4 regions of the Nitrincola nitratireducens genome follow, and region 3 is predicted to be linked to each of the others. Evidence: predicted binding sites of a transcription regulator. Region 3 holds the regulator's gene; each other region holds the start of a gene.

Evidence for each region. The regulator sigma-54, encoded in region 3, starts transcription at its own class of promoters, with help from an activator protein. The targets are predictions, from matches to a motif close to TGGCACNNNNNTTGCTNT.
Region 1: amt (ammonium transporter) is a predicted target of sigma-54. The motif match lies at 930-947, and genes of this name have one in related genera.
Region 2: urtA (urea ABC transporter substrate-binding protein) is a predicted target of sigma-54. The motif match lies at 3,224-3,241, and genes of this name have one in related genera.
Region 4: D791_RS01400 (dimethylamine monooxygenase subunit DmmA family protein) is a predicted target of sigma-54. The motif match lies at 4,176-4,193, and genes of this name have one in related genera.

What each region holds. Positions count from the first base shown of each region.
Region 1 is NZ_AONB01000009.1:55,475-61,231, forward strand. Features, by position in the region: gene dbpA (ATP-dependent RNA helicase DbpA) at 1-888, shown strand, start outside; gene amt (ammonium transporter) at 1,053-2,834, shown strand; gene D791_RS20360 (EAL domain-containing protein) at 2,831-4,480, shown strand; partial or broken gene D791_RS09525 (glutaminase) at 4,481-5,403, opposite strand; gene ansA (asparaginase) at 5,628-5,757, shown strand, end outside.
Region 2 is NZ_AONB01000009.1:97,881-103,637, reverse strand. Features, by position in the region: gene urtC (urea ABC transporter permease subunit UrtC) at 1-194, opposite strand, end outside; gene urtB (urea ABC transporter permease subunit UrtB) at 198-1,820, opposite strand; gene urtA (urea ABC transporter substrate-binding protein) at 1,895-3,178, opposite strand; gene D791_RS09685 (AAA family ATPase) at 3,547-4,734, shown strand; gene D791_RS09680 (DUF192 domain-containing protein) at 4,707-5,012, opposite strand; gene D791_RS18935 (hypothetical protein) at 5,012-5,194, opposite strand; partial or broken gene trhO (oxygen-dependent tRNA uridine(34) hydroxylase TrhO) at 5,200-5,757, opposite strand, start outside.
Region 3 is NZ_AONB01000001.1:55,767-61,523, forward strand. Features, by position in the region: gene D791_RS00250 (YhdP family protein) at 1-685, shown strand, start outside; gene yjgA (ribosome biogenesis factor YjgA) at 688-1,224, opposite strand; gene D791_RS00260 (HPr family phosphocarrier protein) at 1,257-1,526, opposite strand; gene rapZ (RNase adapter RapZ) at 1,565-2,422, opposite strand; gene D791_RS00270 (PTS sugar transporter subunit IIA) at 2,419-2,886, opposite strand; gene hpf (ribosome hibernation promoting factor) at 2,906-3,196, opposite strand; gene D791_RS00280 (RNA polymerase factor sigma-54) at 3,248-4,747, opposite strand; gene lptB (LPS export ABC transporter ATP-binding protein) at 4,789-5,514, opposite strand; gene lptA (lipopolysaccharide transport periplasmic protein LptA) at 5,516-5,757, opposite strand, start outside.
Region 4 is NZ_AONB01000001.1:305,985-311,741, reverse strand. Features, by position in the region: gene D791_RS01420 (DMT family transporter) at 1-287, opposite strand, end outside; gene D791_RS01415 (aminomethyl transferase family protein) at 365-1,495, opposite strand; gene D791_RS01410 (heme-dependent oxidative N-demethylase family protein) at 1,576-2,610, opposite strand; gene D791_RS01405 (PDR/VanB family oxidoreductase) at 2,620-3,567, opposite strand; gene D791_RS01400 (dimethylamine monooxygenase subunit DmmA family protein) at 3,564-4,088, opposite strand; gene D791_RS01395 (YbhB/YbcL family Raf kinase inhibitor-like protein) at 4,425-5,054, shown strand; gene cobB (Sir2 family NAD+-dependent deacetylase) at 5,111-5,757, opposite strand, start outside.

The DNA.
Region 1 (5,757 bases), on a different contig from region 3:
GAAGACGATATTCGTTTTATCATTGGCGCGACACCCGAGAAACGCCAAACACTTCTTTTTTCGGCTACCTATCCAGACACGATTGAGGCAATGAGTGCGGCTTATCAATTTGACCCTCTGCGTGTCAGTGTCGAAAGCCAACATGATGACAGCACCATCGAACAAGCCTATATCACATACAAAAATCAAGACAAAACAGAGACACTTGCCGCACTGTTGCAACACTTCGCCCCTGAAGCTGCGATTATTTTCTGCAACACCAAGCAAACCTGCAGCGATATGGTGGCCGCACTCCGTAACTATGGACTTAAAAGCCTAGCGTTACATGGTGATTTAGAGCAACGAGATCGTGATCAAGTCCTCATTCGCTTCAGCAATGGCAGCTGCCGCTATTTGTTTGCAACAGATGTAGCCGCTCGTGGCTTAGACATTGACAGTGTCGACCTAGTCATTAATGCTGACTTACCCGCTGACCCTGCCGTCTATACCCATCGCATTGGCCGCACAGGACGAGCCGGACGTCAAGGGATGGCCATTAGCCTGTGTTCAGACCGTGAAACCTATCGTTTAAAGCGCATCGAAGAGTTGCAAACGCAAGCAATCAAAGCGCTTAAACCTCTGGCTTCCCCCTCTCCCGATAAGGTGCCCGAACCCGCTAAAATGACCACTTTATGCATTGCAGGAGGACGGAAAGACAAACTCCGACCTGGCGATATTTTAGGCGCTCTAACCGCCTCTGGTGAGCTCACAGGCGATGCGATTGGAAAAATCAATGTCACTGATTTCTCGGCCTATGTGGCCATAGAGCGTGCAGTCTCACCACGTGCTCTTGAGCTTTTAAAACAGGGCAAAATCAAGGGCCGTAGTTTTAAAGTTCGTCGTCTTTAATAAACTCAAAAGTGGTCCTTATCTACTAAACCTTTGTTTTATGGCACAACTCCTGCAGTAGTTAAGATACTGGTCAAGTAATAGCATCTTAACTCCCTGTTTGAAGTACCTCTGTTTTTCTCAGCGCACTCATTTAGGGCAGGACAAAAAACGGGGGCCGATTTGTGATAGATAAGAGTGCACTCGACGCGTTATGGATTATGATTGGCGCCGTCTTGGTCTTAATGATGCAAGGCGGTTTTCTGTGCCTAGAATCAGGTCTTACGCGCAGTAAAAACGCCATCAATGTAGCGTTAAAAAATGCATTCGATTTAATTGTTGCAGCACTTCTCTTCTGGCTACTAGGTTTTACCATTATGTTTGGCCAACACGATGCCTGGTCACTTGATCTGCGCTGGTTAGCGGCTGACTTTACTGATGATAGTTTATGGCATGCCAGCTTTTTTCTGTTTCAGCTGACCTTTTGCGCCACCGCAGCAACGATTGTCTCGGGCGCCATTGCTGAGCGCAGCCGTTTTCAAGTCTACGTTCTCATTACCGCCCTCATTAGCTTGATTCTTTACCCCACGTTTGGACACTGGGCGTGGAGTGGTGCCATTAACCCGACATCTGGCTGGCTGGAGGCACTGGGGTTTACGGATTTTGCGGGCAGCACCGTTGTCCACAGTTTAGGAGGATGGGTGGCACTGGCAGCCGTCATCGTGATTGGGCCACGCACGGGACGCTTTGTTCAGGGTAAACCTCAGGAGATACCCGGCAGCAATCTCCCTTTGGCCATTCTGGGTATGTTATTTTTCATGATTGGTTGGATTGGCTTTAATGGTGGCAGCACCTTAGAGTTCAACGAAAAAATTGCAGGCATTATTGTCAACACCATCATCTCGGCTTGTGCGGGTGGAATGATGGCCATGATTTTATCAAATGCCGAAAAAGAGAAGGTTCGCAGTACAAGCCTCACCATTAATGGCACGTTAGCCGGACTGGTCGCCATCACCGCTGGTTGCCACTTAGTTTCGACACCTCATGCTGCACTGATTGGTGCCATTGGTGCCTTCGTCATGTTCATGACCGACCGATTAATGCTGCGTTACCAACTTGATGATGCCATTTCAGCCGTCCCTGTTCATCTTGCAGCCGGTATTTGGGGAACTCTGGCGGTGGCGCTTTTCGGCCACTTAGATGCGTTAGGCGAGCCCTTCAGTCGGTTTGAATGGATAGGCATCCAGCTTATTGGCATTGCGGCGTGCGCACTCTTTGTTTTTCCAACGTCTTATTTAGTATTGCAGCTACTTAAGCGCCTCACACCTTTGCGTGTCAGTTTAGACGCCGAGCACCAAGGTCTGAATTTTTCAGAGCACGGTGCCCGTACAGAATTAAGCGAACTGTTATCGAGCATGCAAGAGCAAGAACGCACGGGTGACTTAAAACAGCGTGTTCCGGTTGAACCCTTTACCGAAGTTGGACAAATAGCAGCACAATACAATCGTGTGATGTCGAACCTCAATCGCATGATTATGCGCACACGCTTGATTGTCAGGGATATGCAAGACGGCATTATTACCTTTTCAAATAAGGGCATTATCACCAGCGCCAACCCAGGGGCTGAAGTGATTTTTGGACGGTCGGCTCAGGACATCATTGGCTCACCGAGCGGATTACTGTTGCATGAAGACTCGCGCCAGTTTTTTCCTGCCACGCATTTAAATGATCTATTCGTAACACTCGCCAGCAGTCCAGATGAAGGCCCACATGAACTCGTGGGGTTTAAAAACGACCTATCTCTTCCCTTCCCTATTGAAGTAACCACCTCAGCGAGCCCCACCGAGGAAGGTATACAATACAGTGCGCTGATCCGAGACATTAGCGAACGAAAACGCATGGAAGCACGCTTGCACCGTCACTCTGAACTCGCACAAGTCACCTTGGAAGCAATCACCGAAGCGTGATCACCTGCGATGCCCAAAAAAATACGGTCTATTTGAATCCCATGGCCTGTACGCTTTTGGGCTGGGAGGCCCAGGCCGCATTTGGCCTCCCTATTGACACACTCTTACCCATGCAAGACAGTGATGGAGACAGAGTCCTCATATCAACGCTTTGCACCGATACCCACTTTAATAATACGTCAAACTCATCATTCAGCTATTTTAAGCTGAGGAACAAACACGGCAAGACGGCTGAGGTGCAAATTAAGTGCTCGCCACTTTTCGATACACAAAAAAAGAGCATGGGTTGGGTGATAGCCCTGCAAGACATGACCCAAAACAACCGACTGCAAGAGATGCTCACTTTTCAAGCCGTCCATGACACCTTAACAGGGCTGATCAATCGACGTGAGTTTGAGCGGCGTTTAGAAGGTCTAATCATTGAAGCACAAACACAAGGGGCCGAGCATCTCCTGTGCTATCTGGATTTAGATCAATTCAAGCTGGTCAATGACACCTGTGGCCATCGCGCTGGGGACGCGCTGCTCAAACAGCTGTCCAGTTTACTCAAACCCATCCTGCGTCAAAGCGACACGCTGGCGCGTCTTGGTGGTGACGAGTTTGGCGTTTTACTGTCCTACTGCCCACTGGAGAAAGGTCTGCAGATTGCCGAGCAGTTACGTCGGACCGTGACAAACTTCCGTTTTTCCTGGGATGGGCAGGTTTTTTCAGTGGGTGTGAGCATTGGTATGGTGATTATTTCACATGATTGTGGATCACTTGATGAGGTTCTCAGCCATGCCGATACCGCCTGCTATGCGGCCAAAGATCTTGGACGAAATCGCGTGCATTTATTTGAGCTGAACGATCAAGAATTGCACTTCCGTAAAGGGCAGATTCAATGGGCTAGCCGCATTCAGAACGCTTTGGATCGTGACAGGTTTCGACTTTACTTTCAGACGATTGTCCCATTTGATACGGCACATCTGGACATTCCTCACTATGAAATATTAACCCGTTTGGTGGATGAAGAAGGGGAAATCATTCCACCGGGTGCGTTTATTCCAGCCGCAGAGCGCTTTGGTCTGATGCCCAAAATTGATCAGTGGGTTATCCGCAATACGCTGGCGTGGATGGGCGACCAACTTAGACGAAATCAACAGCCTGTTTTCTGTGCGATCAACTTATCGGGGGCGTCTATTGGACGCCAAGACTGTTTAAACGTCATCCGCGACCAAATACGCAAGCATGCCGTTCCTGCTCAATATATCTGCTTCGAAATTACCGAAACGGCCGCCATTGCCGATCCATCAAATGCAGCTGCCTTTATCGAAGAGCTAAAGTCTCTAGGCTGCCAATTTGCACTCGATGATTTCGGCAGTGGCCTGTCTTCATTTGGTTACTTAAAACAATTGCCCGTGAACTATCTAAAGATTGATGGCATTTTCATCCAAGACTTACCCAACAGTCCGATTGATCAAGCCATGGTGGCCTCGATCAATAACATAGGTCATCTGATGGGCTTGAAAACCATCGCTGAATGCGTTGAAGACGCTGAAACGCTCAGGATTCTCGCCCGCATCGGTGTCGACTATGCACAAGGATTTTATCTCTCACGCCCCGAACCCTTAGAGTCCATTGGCGGCGTGAAAGTCATGCCGCGTTAATCAATGCCCAAACACAGACCAACCTGTGTGTTGTACAAAACGCTCTAGGGCTCGGGTTCCTAAATAACTATTCCCGAGTTTATCGAGCCCTGGAGACCAAACAGCTATGGAGCCCTTACCGGGAGCAATGGCAAGAATACCACCGCCGACACCACTTTTTCCGGGCAACCCCACGCGGTAAGCAAACTCGCCAGAACCATCATAGTGACCGCACATCATCATCAACGAATTGATACGACGGGCACGTTGGGCCGACACGACACGAATCCCCGTTGTTTTATCCACCCCATCGGATACCAAAAACAGCCCAGCTCTTGCCAGTTGCTCACAACTCATAGCAATGGAGCACTGATGAAAATAGGTCCCCAGCACCTTGTCTACATCATGACGTAAACGCCCAAACGCCTTCATAAAATGCGCCAGTGAGGCATTGCGGTCACGGTGGGCCATTTCAGACGCGGCTACAATGTGATCAAAGCAAATACTATTGTCATTCGAAATAAAGCGCACGAAGTTGAGGATCTCGGCAAGTGTTTCTTTTGGCGCATGCCCCATCATAATGGCATCGACCACCGCTATGGCACCTGCATTAATAAAGGGATTACGCGGCCTGCCAGACTCATGTTCAAGCTGAACAATTGAGTTAAATGGATCACCCGATGCTCGCGCCCAACATGCGTCCAAATACCATCCCCCAACTTGCCAAGCGCAATCGTAAGGGTAAAGACTTTTGAAATACTCTGAATGGAAAACAAGGTATTTGCTTGCCCAGCCGAGTACATTTGTCCCTCAGGGGTGCAAACCGCAATACCGAACTGATGCGGATCGACATGCGCCAGTTGCGGAATATAATCCGCCACCTTGCCACGATTTTTTTCTGTGGATAAAGTCAAAACGAGGTCATCTAAATATTCTTGTATCATGAAGGGGCACTTTGTTGATCTATTGTTGTTATCGATTGGTCTGACTATTTTAACGTGATTTCAGATGCCATGGCTCTAAAAGAAATCGGCTTAAAAACAGAGAGTGATGCGATCTGTTGCTGATTATCTTACAAAGAGCGTCTATCATCATCTAATCGTCAAATGTGAACTCGGTTGAGGCTATGTTGAAATACTCAGATAAAAACATAATAGGACAGATGATCATGAAACGCCGAGTGCTTATTATTTATTCTGGTGGAACCATTGGTATGCAACCCTCTGAGCAGGGCTATGTCCCGATGAAGGGTTTTCATAAGCTCATCAACAAGCTTTTTCGTGCCCGTGGTCTACAAC
Region 2 (5,757 bases), on a different contig from region 3:
ACTAAATCAACGGACAGTGCCAAGAGTGCTAAGGTCAAGTATTTGCCGAGCAGGGCCACCGTGTAGGTGGGAATATGCAAGGCATGATCAGGGGGTAAGGCATTGAGCATGGGGACTGCAATAATGGCAATCGCCAGTAGCAGTAGCAATATCTGCCCACCCCGATCTTCTTTAATCAGATTCCATAACATCATGGCTTAACCCTCTGCCGCACGACCGCGTTGCGGAAAGAGTCCGCGCGGTTTTTTCTGGATAAAGAGAATAATGAAGACGAGGACTAAAATCTTAGCCAATACCGCACCCGCCCAAGGCTCCATAATTTTGTTGGCAACGCCCAGTGTCATCCCTGCGACCAGTGTTCCCCAAATATTGCCGACACCGCCAAAGACCACCACCATAAAGGAGTCGATAATGTAGGCTTGTCCTAGGTTGGGTCCGACGTTGGTGATTTGTGATAGCGCCACGCCTGCAATGCCAGCAACCCCTGAGCCTAAGCCAAAGGTCATCATATCGACACGTTCGGAGCGGACGCCCATGGCACGCGCCATTGCACGGTTTTGAGACACGGCACGGACCTGCAAACCTAAGGCTGTGCGTTTCAGAATCATTAAGAGCGCGAAGAAAACCAATAAGCAAAAAATAATGATGTACAAACGGTTGAGGGTGATGGCGAACACTGGGTTAAATTCCAGCATGCCACTCATCCACGAAGGTGTTTCGACGGTTTTATTCAAGGGTGAGAAAATGGTGCGCACAGCCTGTTGCAGAACAAGGCTGATACCAAAGGTTGCCAGCAGTGTCTCTAATGGACGGCCATATAAAAAGCGTATGACGCCACGTTCAATGGCAATACCCACAAGACCGGATACGACAAAGGCCGCGGGTATGGCAACCAAAACAGACAGACCGATGTGGTTAGGCATTAACTGTTGAATAACAAAAGTGGTGTAAGCACCAATCATGATTAACTCGCCATGGGCCATGTTAATCACGCCCATCACACCAAAGGTGATTGCTAAGCCAATAGCGGCGAGGACTAGGACAGAGCCTAGGCTAAGTCCGAAGTAAACGGTTTCGAGGCCTTTGTAAAATTTGATCTTTTGTTCAATGCCAATCAGCCCTTTTTCCGCCAATTCTTTTAAGGAAGCATTCTCGGTTTGGCTGACAAATTGGTTTAAGGCGTTGCGCGCACGCGGTTCTAACGAAGCGGCTAAGGTGTCAATGGCATCTCGCTGAGCGGCTTCATCTGTCTGTGTGAGGGTGTCAATGGCAATCGCAACCGCCATCAGATCACGGACTTTGTCATTTGTTTCTGAGGTGTAGGCCGCACGAATCAGACTTAGGGCTTCTGGATCTGGATCGCCCATCATTTGTCGTACCGCTTTGATTCGAGTTTTGCTGGAGTCTGCTGTTAAGCCTGTTTGAGCCATGACTCGGCGAATCTGCGTGCGTTGTGCATTGTTGAGGGCAACACGGCGAAAATCCCGAGGGCGCTCAATGACAACATCACGTTCATCCAGAAAATGTAAGGCGCTTTGTCCCGCCTCGGCACGATCCACTAAATAAAGTTGGTTATCCGTGCGGTTAAAAAAGAACTTGCCCTCTAGCAGTAAACCGTAAATATCGAAGGCCAATTCATGTTGTGACTGTGTCAAAAGCTCAATGGCTTTTGTTCGGTCTTGGTTATTCGATGAGATCAACAGCGTCTGCAACTCAAGAAGCACAGGGTCGTCAGATTTGGCAAATGCAGGTTGTACAGCACAGAGCAGGAGAACCAGCAGGCCTAAAGCGCACATTAGGTGCTTAATCCGGCTTTTCATAATTGAATATCCCAGAAAAGTGGAGCGAGAAGTCGCTGCATGCAGAGGTTGCATGCAGCGAAGTACACTTGCGATTATTCGAAGTTCTGACCTGAGCAGGTTTTGGTGACTACGTTGTAGTTACCGCACGAGAGAGGCTTGCGCCAATCTGAAATAATATCTTTAGAACCTTCTAAGAAGTCAGACCACGCATCGCCAACAACGGTGCTAGGCGTTTGCCAAACCACTTCAAACTGACCATCGGACTGGATTTCACCGATAAAGACAGGTTTGGTGATGTGATGGTTTGGCATCATCGCCGCATAGCCACCCGTCAAATTGGGCACTGTGACACCGATGATGGCTTCTTGGACGGCTGATGGATCCGTCGTGCCTGCTTTGTTTACCGCTTCAACCCACATGTTAAAGCCGATGTAGTGCGCTTCCATTGGGTCATTGGTTACGCGGTTGGTGTCACCCGTAAACGCATGCCAAGTATCGATAAACTCGTCATTCGCCTCGGTGTCGATGCTCATGAAGTAGTTCCAAGCTGCCAAGTGCCCGACCAGAGGCGCGGTATCAATACCGGACAGTTCTTCTTCACCAACAGAGAAGGCAATGACTGGGATATCTTCTGCAGAGACGCCTTGCGCACCTAACTCACGGTAGAAGGGTACGTTTGCGTCACCGTTAATGGTGGATACAACGGCTGTTTTCTTGCCTTCACCACCAAAGCGACGTATGTCAGAAACGATGGTCTGCCAATCAGAATGACCGAACGGCGTGTAGTTAATCATGATGTCCGCTTCTGCAACCCCTTTGGATTTCAAGTAGGCTTCAAGAATGCGGTTGGTGGTGCGTGGGTAGACATAATCGGTCCCAGCCAGTACCCAGCGCTCAATACCCAGCTCATTCATTAAGTAGTCAACAGCAGGGATGGCTTGTTGGTTAGGTGCGGCACCTGTATAGAAAACGTTTTTAGACGACTCTTCACCTTCGTACTGAACGGGGTAAAACAACAGTCCGTTAAGCTCTTCAACAACGGGTAAAACAGATTTACGTGAAACAGATGTCCATGCACCAAAAATAGCCGCGACTTTATCACGCTCAAGCAGCTCACGTGCACGCTCTGCGAACAGTGGCCAATCCGACGCAGGGTCCACTACAACGGCTTCTAACTGTTTGCCTAAAACGCCACCTTGCTTGTTTTGCTCTTCAATCAGCATCAGCATGGTGTCTTTCAGTGTGGTTTCACTGATAGCCATGGTGCCGGATAGTGAGTGCAATACGCCGACTTTAATAGTGTCGGAGGCTTGAGCGGTGATTGCCGCAATTGACAGAGCGAGAGCACAGGTTGCAGTGGCCAGTTTCTTGTTCATCTGTTTCATCGGTCAAATCCTATCTGGTTTAAGGTTTGCTGTGATACAGCATTAAGTGTGCCAATTCTTCAAACCCCCTGTAATTGAAGGTTGTGAACCTGATTAAGGTGTGCAGGAGGGGGATGTTGATAAAGAGGCTTGCCCTGTGTTGGTGCGAAAAAGATTTTAATGGCGCTCGATAATAGGGCGAGGCTTGCTCTGGCTAATTCTAGAGACTAAGGTACAAGGGGTAGAGTAAGTCTTTGATGAGCATGGTGTATTTAAAATGTCCGTATTTCGATAAGGCTTTTGGGTGTACTTTTGGGTTTAATCAGAGTATTACATATAGCGTTAGCGTATCTAAAGTCGGTCGTGTTTAGAGGTGTTGTATGAAAATAGTTGGCTTCCGATTGGAGAACATTGCAGGCTTGAGCCAGTTAAACGTGACAATGCCTGCGTATTTAGAAGACTCGGGTCGTGTGACCTTGCTTAGTGGTAGCAGCGGCACAGGTAAGTCGGCCGCTATGCGTGCCTTGGCCTATGGGCTGACCTGGTTTTCTTCACGACTAAAGAATGACAAACTGAATGGCAAGATGTTTCCGATAAGTGACCTAAAAGAGGGCGCTGATCATTGCTCACTTGAAATTCGTGCAGAAGATCCCAGTGTTGAAGGCACGTTAAGTTGGGCGCTAACGCGTAAGAAAAAGGGCGCAGGGTTTGCTGATCGAGCCGAAATAAGTGAGATGGTGGCTGTGACGCAACACTATGCTCAGCGGCTTCAACGTGATGCAGAAGACGGTATCCCATTAGTGGCGTATTATCCGTCGGATCGCTCATTCAGCATCCCCAATTTCTTGCCCAAAGGATCACTGACGCATCCGTTAAATGTTCTGGATAATACGGTTCCAGATAGTGTTGATTTCATCACTTTTTTTCATTGGCTGCGTGAGCAAGAAGACCTGGAGAATGAGTTGCGCAGTCGAGCCATGCATCTCAGCCTAGCGAATGCTCGTCGTCAGCACGCGCATCCTGACATATCCAACCTGTATAAGGCATTGGATGTTGAGCGTTGCCAGTCAGCACACCCTCCCATGACCGCTTTGCGTCAGGTATGGCAATACCTCTTGCCTGAGTTAACCAATATCCGTATAGAGCGCCATCCCGCACCCCGTTTGTTGTTTGATAAACGAGGCGTTACCTTAGAGTTAAACCAACTGTCACGGTCGGAGCGCCAGTTGTTGGCATTAAGTGGCGATATTGTTAAACGTTTGTGCCAGACCCATCCCTTGAGCCTGACCCCTTTAAGCGGCAGTGGGATTATCCTCATTGACGATATCGATCAATCCTTGGATGTGAAAATGCAGCCGACGCTACTCAAGTCTTTGGCCTATTTGTTCCCAAATTGCCAGTTTATCGTGACTGGACAAGCGCTTGCGCTTGCGCAAAGCGATTTACCTCTAGTGCACTATTGCTTGGACAAGACGGAACACGCCGAGGTTCAAGAGGGCAGTGCAACACGCTTATTGGCTGCCCCTTTGGGAAAAGTGAGTCAATCTTTATCGGGAGAGGAGTCTTGATCTAAGATGATGCGCCCACGAGGCTGGTCTTGGGCGCGTATCTGTTGGCGCTCAAACCAGCCTTGATTCACCTCTAGAGCATATTGGGCGGGTCTATCTGAACAATGGATTTGGTCCGATAAGGGATGCATGTCAGTGACTTGCATCAGCACAAACTCTGCATCAAAAAAACCAATGGATAAGGGAACCAATGTGTTGCGCATCCAGAAACAGAGCGGCTCGGCGTTGTTAAAAACGAACAGCATGCCAGCATCCTCATCCAGATGTTCGCGCCACATCAGCCTCTTGAACGTTGCACGGGCGTCTGAGCCAACTCTACCTTGAGTTGTTTTCCGCCGATCTCAAACTTAGCGGTATCAAATGCGTACAGATCTGCGTTTGCATTGGTGGCAAGGCAAACAAAGGCGATGAATCCTAAAAAAAGACGCAGACGACCTCTTGGCAACGTCGGAAACAACATTGGTACTAGTCCTTTTGCTGTGCGACTTTACGTGCCTTTTTTTCGGCTCTGCGTCGTTCAGCGGTTTGAAGCGCATCGGCACCAATATGGGCTTCGCCACGTTGTTTAGCCAATTCCAATTGCTTTTGCCGAGAGGCGTAGCGCTCACGCTGCTCTGGGGTCTGTTTATCGGCGCAATGAGGGCAGCTAATGCCTTCTTCGTAATGCGGGCTGAGCGTATCTTCTTCAGATAAGGGCGCTCGGCAACCCGCACAGAGCGAATAATGACCCGGTTGCAGGTCGTGATCAACGGTGACGCGATTATCAAATACAAAGCATTCACCCTCCCATAAAGACGCCTCTTTTGGGACCTCTTCAAGGTACTTTAGAATGCCGCCGTGCAAATGATAGACCTCTTCAAAGCCTTGCTCTTTTAAATAGGCCGTGCTTTTTTCACAACGTATGCCACCTGTACAAAACATAGCGACTTTCTTGTGTTGCTGGGGATCTAGATGTGTTTTGACATAGTCCGGAAATTCACGGAAGGTCTCTGTTTTAGGGTTTATCGCCCCTTTAAACGTGCC
Region 3 (5,757 bases):
GCAGTTAGACTGGTTTGTGGACCCAGCTCAAAATAGTCGTTTGCAGCTAAGGCTTATGGGGTCAGAGTTGCAAAATATTCTGAAGTCTTGGAGTGATGAGTCGGCCATTGAGGCAAAGAGTATTGATGCCATAGCGGATTTCACGTGGTTGGGAGGAGCAGAAGCATTCAAACTGTCTGCTCTAGACGGCCGTTTTGCCTTCTCGGCAGAACAGGGGCGTATTGTGGAGTCGGGTATGGGGGCTAACTTCCTAAGAGTGTTTGGCATACTCAATTTGAATACACTGTCTAGACGCTTGAAACTTGATTTTAGTGACCTGCTTAAAAAAGGATTGGTGTTTGATACGATGGCCGCCGCCTATTCTCTGAAGCAGGGACTCGCCAGTACAATGGACCCTCTAAAGCTGACGGGGCCGTCAGCGACCATGACGATTAGCGGTTCGTTAAACTTTCACAACGATCAATTTGATAAGATGATTGAAGTAAATATCCCCTTGGGCAGTAATCTGACGCTAGGCGCGGTGTTGCTGGGAGCGCCTCAAGTGGCCGGTGCCATTTTTTTGGTTGATCGTATAATGGGAGATCAAATCGAAAAAATGACTCGGATACGTTACCGTCTAACGGGAACCTTAGATGATCCCGTTATTCAGCTTGTGGGGCAGGCATCTTCAACATCTGATGAATAGGCTTAAGCGTTGTCTTGAGCTTCAGCCGTTTCACGAATAAATTTGAACAGTTTGCGATAGTTGGCCGGAGCGGCTCCCATTGCTTGTTCCTTGAGCGTATTCCGAATAAGTTGTCTTAACTTTTGTATGTCGGCTTCAGGAAACTCACGGATATAGTCTGTTAGGCTTTTATCCGTATCCGTCAGCAAGCGATCACGCCAAACTTCCAAAGCATGGAACTTTTGATTGTGTTCATTGCGAGACGTGTCAAACTGATTGAGGGCTATTTTAATTGCATCGGCATCCGCTTTGCGCATCAACTTGCCAATGTATTGGAAGTGACGACGTAAAGCACCATTTGCACTGATTTTTCGTGTTTCTTCAATTGCCTTGCGGAGTATATCGTCCATTGGAACTAGTGCCTGTTGATCTGGACGTAGTTCAGTGATGCGTTTGCCCAATTCTTGAAGAGCTTCCATTTGGCGTTTGACTTCAGAACGGCTGATCTCTTCACTCTCTGTGCCTTCTTGTAAAGATATCAGTCTGTCTGTTTTACTCATGAGGAAAATTACCTTGAAGGATTAATGGTGTGTTATTCGGGTTCGTCAAAGCGATTCTGAATTAACAATTCTAATGCAAGGTGCGCGTCCTGCGCATCGTCTCCATCTATGTGGAGTATTAGCTCGGTGCCTTTACTTGCCGCCAGCATCATAACGGACATGATGCTCTTACAATCGACCACGCGACCTGCTTTTTCAACTTGGATTTGACTATTAAATTCGTTTGCTTTAGCCGAGAGTTTTGCCGCTGCACGTGCATGTAGGCCAAGTTTATTTACTATCGTAACAGGTGCTTTTATCATAGAAACATTCCGATCATTCGCGCCAGAGATCAAAGGAGTTAACTCAACTCCCGGTGGCGTACACTTACATTATCCATAAGCTGATTAAAATGGCTAGCCAATCGTTCAGCAATAAAGACAGATCGATGTTGCCCCCCCGTGCAACCTATACCGACAGTTAAGTAGCTGCGGTTATCCTGCTTAATTTTGGGTAGCCATCGCTCCAGAAAATATACAATATCATGGATCATATCGATAGCATCAGGAGACTGCTCAAGAAATTGGATAACTTGCGGGTCATTACCTGTGTATTGGCGTAGCTCAGGTACCCAGTAAGGATTGGGTAGGGAGCGCACATCAAATGTGAAGTCTAGATCTAAGGGCAGTCCGTGTTTAAAGCCAAAGGATTCAAACTGTAAGGATAATGTTTGTTCTTTGCGATTGGCAACCCGCAGTTTAATACTGTCCCTCAGTTCGTAGAGGCTGAGTCGGGTTGTATCGATACGAATGTCCGCTAAGGTTGCAATAGGTTCGAGTAAACGCTGCTCCTGATAAAGCGCTTCTTGTAAACCAGCGTGTGAGTTGGTTAGGGGATGTTTACGACGGGTAGCGCTAAAACGCTTCAGTAAGGTCGTTTCGGATGCATCTAAGTAAATGATCTCATAGACAAGATCGTCCATCCCGGCAAGTGTGTTGAGCACTGTGGGAACTTGTGAAAGATTGCTGATCAAATTACGTGCATCAATGCTGACGGAAAGCTTATCGGGGCGATCCGGTGCAATGAGCATTTGTTGAATGAGCTCGGGCAGCAAAAGTGCTGGAAGGTTATCAATGCAATAGAAACCAATGTCTTCCAGTGCTTGAAGTGCTGTACTTTTTCCGGAGCCCGAACGCCCACTCAGAATGACTAACTTCACTCAGTCGACTCCCCAAGTGACTGAATAACATTCTGAAAGAGGGTTTGTTTGTCTTCACTGCTTCTCAGCAATTCACGCACGTTGGATTGGCTGAACAATTCCGCTAAAGTTGCCAAGGTTTGTAAGTGTTCGCTGGCAGCATCTTCCGGAACCAGTAAGCAGCAAATAATATCAACGGGTCGGTTATCGATGGCGTCGAAATCGACAGCTGATTGGAGGGTCATGAGCAGTGCTAAGGCCTCTGTGCAACCTGCCAAGCGACAGTGTGGAATAGCCACACCGTCGCCGATGCCAGTGCTACCGAGACGCTCTCTGTTTAAAAGACCGCTGAAGATGTCTTCAGCATCTAATCCGCTTGCTTGCTCAGCTAGGGTTTGGCTGGCAAGTTCAAGAACCCTTTTTTTGCTGATGGCGTCAATATGACAAAGGGTTCTTGATTCGGTCAGTAGCTCGGAAATAGGCATGATAATTACTAAATCGTCTTTATTTATGGGATTTCATTTTTTCTTTATGCTTAATAACTTGTCGGTCAAGTTTATCGACCAAAGCATCAATCGCCGCATACATATCTTCATTTTCGGACTGCGCAAACACTTCACCACCGGCGAGGTGCATTGTAGCTTCCGCTTTCTGGCGTTGTTTTTCAATACTCAGTGTGACTTGAACATTGGTAATGTTATCAAAATGACGTTCAAGACGCTCAAATTTAGTGTGAACGTAGTCATTTAGGGATTCAGTCAATTCTACATGGTGGCCAGTAATATTGATCTGCATGGGTTGTCTCCTTGGTAAGGGTACGAAATGGCTCGTACCTATCTATTATAATTAAAGCAGACGCTTACGCTCATTAGAAGGTGGAATACCTAAAGCTTCACGATATTTTGCTACGGTTCGACGGGCAACATTGATACCTTGCTCCATTAAGAGTTGTGCAATTTTATTATCGCTTAAAGGCTTGGCGGTATTCTCACTTGTAACAAGCTTTTTAATCAGAGCTCGGATAGCTGTTGAAGATGCGCCTTCTCCATCAGCCGTGTTCACCTGGCTTGAGAAAAAATATTTCAATTCAAAAATACCTCGAGGAGTATGAATGAATTTTTGAGTGGTGACACGTGAAATGGTGGATTCATGCATAGAGACGGCCTCAGCAATATCATGAAGGACCATCGGTTTCATGCCCTCTTCACCCATTTCTAAGAAGTCTTTTTGGCGCTCGACGATTTCTGTTGCGACTTTTAATAAGGTCTCGTTTCGACTCATTAGGCTCTTTAGAAACCAGCGAGCTTCTTGTAGGTGGTTTTTCAAATAGGTGTTGTCAGCACTGTTGTCGGCTCGTCGAATTAAATCGGCATATTGTGTATTAATCTGAAGCTTCGGTGATGTCTCTGGGCTTAGCGAGACAATCCATTGATCTTGGACTTTGCGAACGACAACATCAGGTATGACATATTCAGATTGACTGGAAGCAATGCTGGCACCGGGCTTTGGATTGAGTGACTGAATGATCTCGATGACCGACGACAAGTCTTCTTCGTTCAAGCGCAGCTTGCGCATTAGCGCTTTGTAGTCATGATTCCCTAAGAGTTGGAGATGTTCATTCGCTAACTTTAAAGCCGTTTCTCTCCAAGGCAGAGTGTCTGGTAATTGTTTAATCTGAATGCTTAAACACTCGCTCAAATCACGTGCCGCAACGCCAGGGGGGTCAAATTGTTGAACCCTGTGTAACACGGCGATGACTTCATCAAGGTCAATATCACTGAAGATATCGGGGAATTGAGCAACGAATTGCTCCATGAGTTCATCAACACTAACCTGCAGATATCCATCAGGGTCAATGGCCTCAATTATCGCTTCAGCAATCAGGCGATCCGCATCGGACATAGGTGTTAAATTTAACTGCCAATTTAAATGATCAAGCAGCGTGTCTTCACGAGAGTCGTTTTCATTGTCGGCCCATTCGCTGTCAGAACTGCTCCCTGAACTTTGATGCTGAAAGGTATCTTCCCAGCTGCTGTCTGTGGGGAGGTCTTCAGGTATTTGATCGTTCCAATCGTGCTCAGCTTCCGCTTCATGCTCAACCACCTCTTCACGGTCATTTGAGGAGGGTTCTGTGCTCAGCTCTCGTTGGTTGTCCGAACTTAAATGGACTGGGATATCCGTATCCGTATCATCTTCGCTGATTTCAAGCAGCGGATTGCTTTCCAGCGCTTGTTGTATCTCTTGTTGTAGGTCCAACGTCGATAATTGCAATAAGCGAATAGCCTGCTGCAATTGCGGCGTCATGGTGAGGTGCTGGCCGATTTTTAAATGTAAGGCTTGCTTCATATGCCAGATATATCACTCAGTTGAAGGATACGGATTAATGTTTAGAGCCTGAACTGCTCGCCAAGATAGGCTTGTCGAACCTGTTCATTTGCCATTATGTCAGATGGGTGGCCTTCTGCAAGGATATGACCTTCCGAAACAATGTATGCTCGTTCACATATATCAAGTGTTTCACGGACATTGTGGTCCGTGATTAACACGCCGATATTTTTAGATTGTAGATGCTTGATCGTTTGCTTTATATCGCTAACCGATATTGGATCAACACCCGCAAAGGGTTCATCAAGCAAAATAAACGCAGGTTCGGTTGCCAACGCTCGCGCGATTTCAACACGTCGACGCTCTCCACCAGATAGGGACATGCCTAAACTGTCACGTATATGCGTAATACTAAACTCTTCTAGCAAGCTTTCAAGCATTGCCTTGCGCTGAGATGAGTTAAGATCTTTTCGCGTTTGTAAAACAGCCAAGATGTTTTCAGCAACCGATAGTTTCCTGAATACGGAGGCTTCTTGTGGCAAGTAGCCCAAGCCAAGGCGTGCGCGCCCGTGCATCGGTAAACGGGTAATATCTTTTTCATCAATTAAAATAGCGCCTTGATCTGCGTTGATCAAACCAACAATCATATAAAAGCAGGTTGTTTTTCCAGCACCGTTAGGGCCAAGGAGTCCTACAATTTCACCTTGCTTAAGATGTAAGGACACATCGCGCACGACCTGTCGACGTTTATACGACTTAGCTAAATGTTGTGCTTCAAGCGTGATCATATCAATTGTTGGACCTAGGTTGAATGATCATTTCGACGCGTTGACCACCAGGTTGCTCGCTACCGAATGCATCTACAATCGATTTATCCATGTTGTAAACAATACGCTGTCCTGTAAAGCGGTCATTGGCTTGTTGAACTTGAGCATTGCCCGTGATGGTAATGAGTTGTGTGGGGATACGATAGTCCATTTGATTGCCATAGGCGCGTGTTACAGGTTGGCTTGCTACAGATTGCTGTTGAA
Region 4 (5,757 bases), 250 kb from region 3:
ATCGTAATCATAAGCAAGCAGAACATCTTGGCAAAAGTGGCAGCCTCGCCCAGCACAGTCATACCGTAAATCGCCGTGCCAATGGCCCCTATTCCGACCCAAACCGCATAGGCCGTCCCGATTGGAACCGTCCGAACCGATAAGGCCAATAAGTACATACTCAGGCAGATGAAGAAAATGCAATAAAGCGAAGGCCAAAGGCGTGTAAACCCTTCGGTTTTCGGAATTGCCGCGGCATAGCAAATCTCACTAATACCCGCCAACATTAAAAACCACCATCCGGTCATTTGACCTCCTATTGATTATCCAGCGCGATCCAAACACACGAACCCCTTAGATAAGGGGTTAAAGATCCAGCGACAGCTTAGCCTTTTGCCGTTCGCTTCAGCTTTTCTGGATCATCAAAGGGTAAGGTGTGTGCGATGGCATTTGCATTCAAGCTCCCGCGAACCTCCAAGGGAACACCCTGCTCAGCATAAGGCACATGTAGACGTGCGATCGCCATCGACTGATCGGTTAAGCGCGAATACATGGCACAGGTAATAATCCCCACTTGCCGACCATCCGCCCACAGTGCATCACCTTCGGCCGCTGCAACCTTGGCATCCAGCAACACACCAAAGATTTTAAAGCGCTCTTTACCTTGCAAGCGCTTGTGCTCTGAGCCTCCCCGAAACTCACCCTTGGTGGGGGACACTGTAAAATCAAGACCCAGTTCCCAGAGCGTATCACCGGCAGGCTGATCAACAAATGGGTATTTTTCTGAATTATCGTAGGGATAAAACAATAAATAACTTTCAACACGCAACCAATCCAGTGCGGTGAATGCGCAGGGAACCACACCGTAGGCCGCGCCTTTCTCAAGCAGAGTGTCCCAAATCAATGGCGCATCGGTTGCTTTGCAAAAAATCTCATAGCCACGCTCACCAGTGTACCCTGTGCGTGAAATCATCACAGGGCAATCAAATAAGCGAGTTTGAATATGATGGAAATAGGGCAAGTCACGTATTCCTGGAACACACTCGGCCAATAACTCGACGGCTAAAGGCCCTTGTAAGGATAAATCATGGAGATCATCATCAAACAACACTGCCACTTGACGTCCTTGTGCAGAGCGAACCAACATTTCATGGCCGATGCCCGCACCGTGAACCACCATAAACGCATTTGGGCCTGTCCTGTAGATCACACAGTCGTCAACAAACTTACCCGCTTCGTTTAAAAAGGTCGCGTAGACCGACTTTCCTGGGTACACCTTCGAAATATCGCGGCTCGTTGCATACTCCAACAGGGATTCTGCGTGTGGGCCCACATAATGTACTTTTTTCAGTCCCGATACATCCATCAATCCGGCACGTGTACGAATCGCTTCATGCGCATCTGCCAGATCCGTGTCATAGGTCCAAGCAGTGCCCATGCCATTCCAATCTTCTAACTTAGACCCCAGTGCTCTATGCCGATCGGCTAATGCCGACGTTCGCCAAGAATTTGCCATTGTTTAGACCTCAGTCATGTTTATGTGTAAGTAAGTCGTCTGTTTCAAAAACTCGTAATGCCCTACTTCAGCCATACGGCTTATTCGGCACAACAAGGACGTTCAGCCGGATCGTAGGATTTTAGCCAATCAACCACCATAGCCCGGTACTGACTGAGTCCCTTGTAATCCGCCAACTCGTCAGGAAGGTCTCTTAACACGCGATGCAAACGGCACGCCCACTCCGGCTGTGTTGCCAATTCATCTAAACGAATTAAATAGGTGCGGATACTGAACATCAGGGCATGACTGCGTGGTAAGCGCGCTAAAAACTGTAACTCAACACGTAAGTGAACCATCTGAGCCACATTGTCAGGGGTCACCAAGCTACGCTCATGCCCCCATTCGTGATAGGTTTCGGAGGAGGTATCAAGGCGTGGATTGACCGTCATTGTCCAGTTCAAGCGGCGAACAGGTCGATCCACCTGGATATTCATCAGGTATTTAAGTGCGCGATCAAACACGCCCATTTTATGAGCCATGGGGACAGGGGCATGCCACTGAGTAAAGTTCATGCCCGCATCAAACTTAATCGACCAATCGGCAGGACCTGTGACCATGCCTGCATCCATCCATAGGTTATTGTCGCGCTGGTCAAGAATCGCGAAGTCACCTTGCACCTGACGCGTAATGTACTCCAAGGGTTCGCAAGGCAAGGTTTCAGAATCACCATAGGTGAATGCCTGCCGCAGATTCAGCGCATGATTCACCCAAACCCATTGATCACCCGATTGATACAACTCAAACCATTCTGGATAATCACGGGCTAAATGCGTCATCAACAAGGCTAAGCTGTCCCAAGCAGCACACTCCATATGAGGCATGACTAGACAACGATCAGGATCCTTTTCTAAGACCTTCGCTCGCTCTGCCACCTCAGACAGATAATGTTCATCAATATCAAACCAATGCTCAAAGACACTTCCAGCCTCCCCTTTTAAGGCCGGTTCGATATTGACTGAATACATATACTGATCTTCAGGAAACGGGAAAGGGAAACGCTTAATTGCCTTCGATGTGTTCCGAAAGGTGAAATCGTCGCGGTAGGATTCGATGGGATTAAAAACGACAGACATAAAATTCTCCTAAAGGTCTAACACAAGTCGGCTGCCACACCTGCCACGTGACACACAGGGCATCAATTGCTGCGACTGATCGGCTTGAGATAAAAATGCATCACGATGCTCCACCTCCCCTTCCAGATAGGTCGTTACACACTGACCGCAGACACCCCCGCGACATAGATTTGGAATCTCAACGCCAGACGCTTCTAATGCCTCTAACAAACTTTCGTCTGCACTCACCTCCAAGGTTTTATTCAAGCGTGCCAACTCAACCTGAAACGCTTGACCCGGTTCAGCGCCTGCAAAGGCCTCCCAATGAATTCGTGACGGTGACCAAGCGTTTTTGGTCGCGGCCTCTTGTACCGCAAGGCGTAAACGCTCAGGCCCACAAACGTACACGTGCGTCCCAACGGGTTGGTTAGACAACAGTTGATCTAAATCCAAGCGTTGCTCAAGATTGGAATCATAGGTGTGTAGTTTGGCTGAGAAGGCTTGACGAAGATCAGTGACATAAGCATCCGTTACACCACCGCGATAGGCATAGTGCAACTCATACGACTTGGATTGACGTTGAAATTCTGCAAGATACGAGAGAAAGGGCGTGATGCCTATGCCACCTGCAATCATCAGGTGATGCCGAGCAAATGAGTTCGGTGCAAACAGATTCGCAGGGGGCGTGATGTGCAAATGATCCCCTTCCGAGAGCCTTTCATGCATAAAACGAGACCCACCCTTGGAATGCTCTTGCAAACGAACGGCAATGCGATAACTGGACGTATCCGCAGGATCACTCAAGAGTGAGTAGGCCTTTTTCAAGACTCGCACAGACGTTGGAAGATGAAGTTGGATATGACTTCCTGATGAAAAACCAGGCAAGCTCCCTGTCATCGGCGATAAGGTGAATTCACGGATAACATCGGTGATCTGTTTGACTTTTGTGACTTCGACTTCAATCATTGAACGCATCATTTAACCTCGCCTCCGTATGGCTGATTCGCATCGAGACACACCCCCATATAGGCACCCAGACGCTGAGAAAAATGATCTCTCACAAAGAGTTGTACCTGACAGGACTGACACTCCGCCTCGGTTTGAGTACTGATTGCTTGAATATGACCGCAGTGCACACAGTACAGATTTCGGACATCCTCGGTTTTTAGCAAGGTCATCTCATCGTTTAACCACCCCGCTTGACTTGCGACAGACCAGCACGCCCAGATAAAACGCTCATCCCCACATATGGCTAAGTGGGACCCCACAGAGGTGCTGTGTAAGGCATCACTTACCACAGGGTCTATCACACCCGCCTCCCATTGGATGTTTGTCAACACTTTGGACACGGGTAAGGCGTTAACCATCGATAAGAGTTCTATCGCTTTGGGGTGCTCTGCATCTTGGATCATCGAAATTAAAACGCGCGAGCTCAGCTTTGGTATGCTTTGCGCATAGCTTGGCTGACTCGGTAGACGGTTCTGACACTCTGTCTCCATGGGTATACTTCCTCCACTTGCTTTCACCAAGGTTAAACAAAAGCACTTCTGTAAAATTACCATGAAGAACTTTTTATTCTTAAAATGAAAGCACAGAGTATGCCAATCTAAGCAGGCCATTGATTTATATATCAACAACAGTAATCTTAAATTCCTATTAGGAATAATTTTAACCCTTTTTGCCCAATTGCAGGGCACAAAAGGTAAAATAGAGCGTAATAAATGCTCATAAATGCCACACATTTGAGGTAGGCTTTACCTCTTTCAAGTCTGGATTTAATGAACCTGCGTAGAAAAAATTGATCCTAATCGATACCAAGACATCAGGAGTTTGTCATGAAGTTAACGAGTTTAAGCCTTCAAGAAGGTCATGCTATTCCCGAGAAATTTGCGTTTGCTAAAATTGCATCAGATAGCCCCATCACTCTATCCGATAACGAAAATCCACATTTAGCATGGAGCGATGTGCCTGAAGGTACGCTCTCGTTTGCGATTATCTGTCATGATATTGATGTGCCTAGCCAAGGAGATCAGGTCAATAAAGAAGGTCAAACAGTGCCTAAGGATTTGCCCCGCGTCGATTTCTACCATTGGTTACTTTGGAATATTCCAGCTTCCACCTCAGAAATACAGGAAGGTACACATTGCCAAGGGGTTACGCCTCGTGGAAAACCCGGTCCAAACGCCCTTGAAGGCATGCATCATGGTTTGAATGACTATACCGCCTGGTTTGCAGGTGATGAACAAATGGAAGGTCAATATTTTGGATACGATGGCCCCTGCCCGCCATGGAATGATGAGCGCCTGCATCATTATGTGTTTACCGTCTATGCCTTGAATACGGCGTCGATTGATCTGAAAGGGGCAGCAAAAGGTGCTGATCTCCTAGCCGCAATTCAGCCCCATATCATCGACTCCGCATCGATCACCTGCACATACAGCTTAAACCCGTCGGTTTTAGCATAATCTTCAAGCGGCAGGATGAGTTGTCATGATCAACAGCTCATCTTGCGCTGACTCCTTTATATGCGAATGGAGTTAAGATATTCGACAACCACTTTTGAAGCGGGACCATAAATTCCCTCATCAAAGGTATGGCTTGTTTGCTCCATATTTAGCTCAACCGTATGAGCACCGGCAGTCTTCGCCACCGACATAAAGCCAGCGGCGGGATAGACCTTACCGGACGTACCAATAGAGATAAATACATCGGATTCACTTACGCATTCAAAGCACTCATCCAAGCCATACGGCACCTCACCAAACCAAACGATATTAGGCCGCATGGCACTGGGAGGCTGGCAGCATGAGCAGCGATCCTGGTTCGTTAAGTCCTCAGTCCATGTCTGAGCTTTGCCCGAGGTTAAACACAACGCACTTTGCAATTCGCCATGCATCGTCAGTATATTTAAACTCCCGGCTCGCTGATGCAGGTTATCGACATTTTGCGTAATTAACGTAAAACGTCCTCCCATACTGACATGGCGTTGCTCAAACTCCGCCAATGCCAAGTGTGCTGCATTCGGCTTAATCTCGGCCTGCTTCAATTGGGCCCGACGCTGGTTATAAAACTGATACACCAACTCAGGATCGCGAGCAAAACCTTCTGGCGTTGCCACATCTTCAATACGATGCTCTTCCCAGAGCCCATTCGAATCGCGGAAGGTTT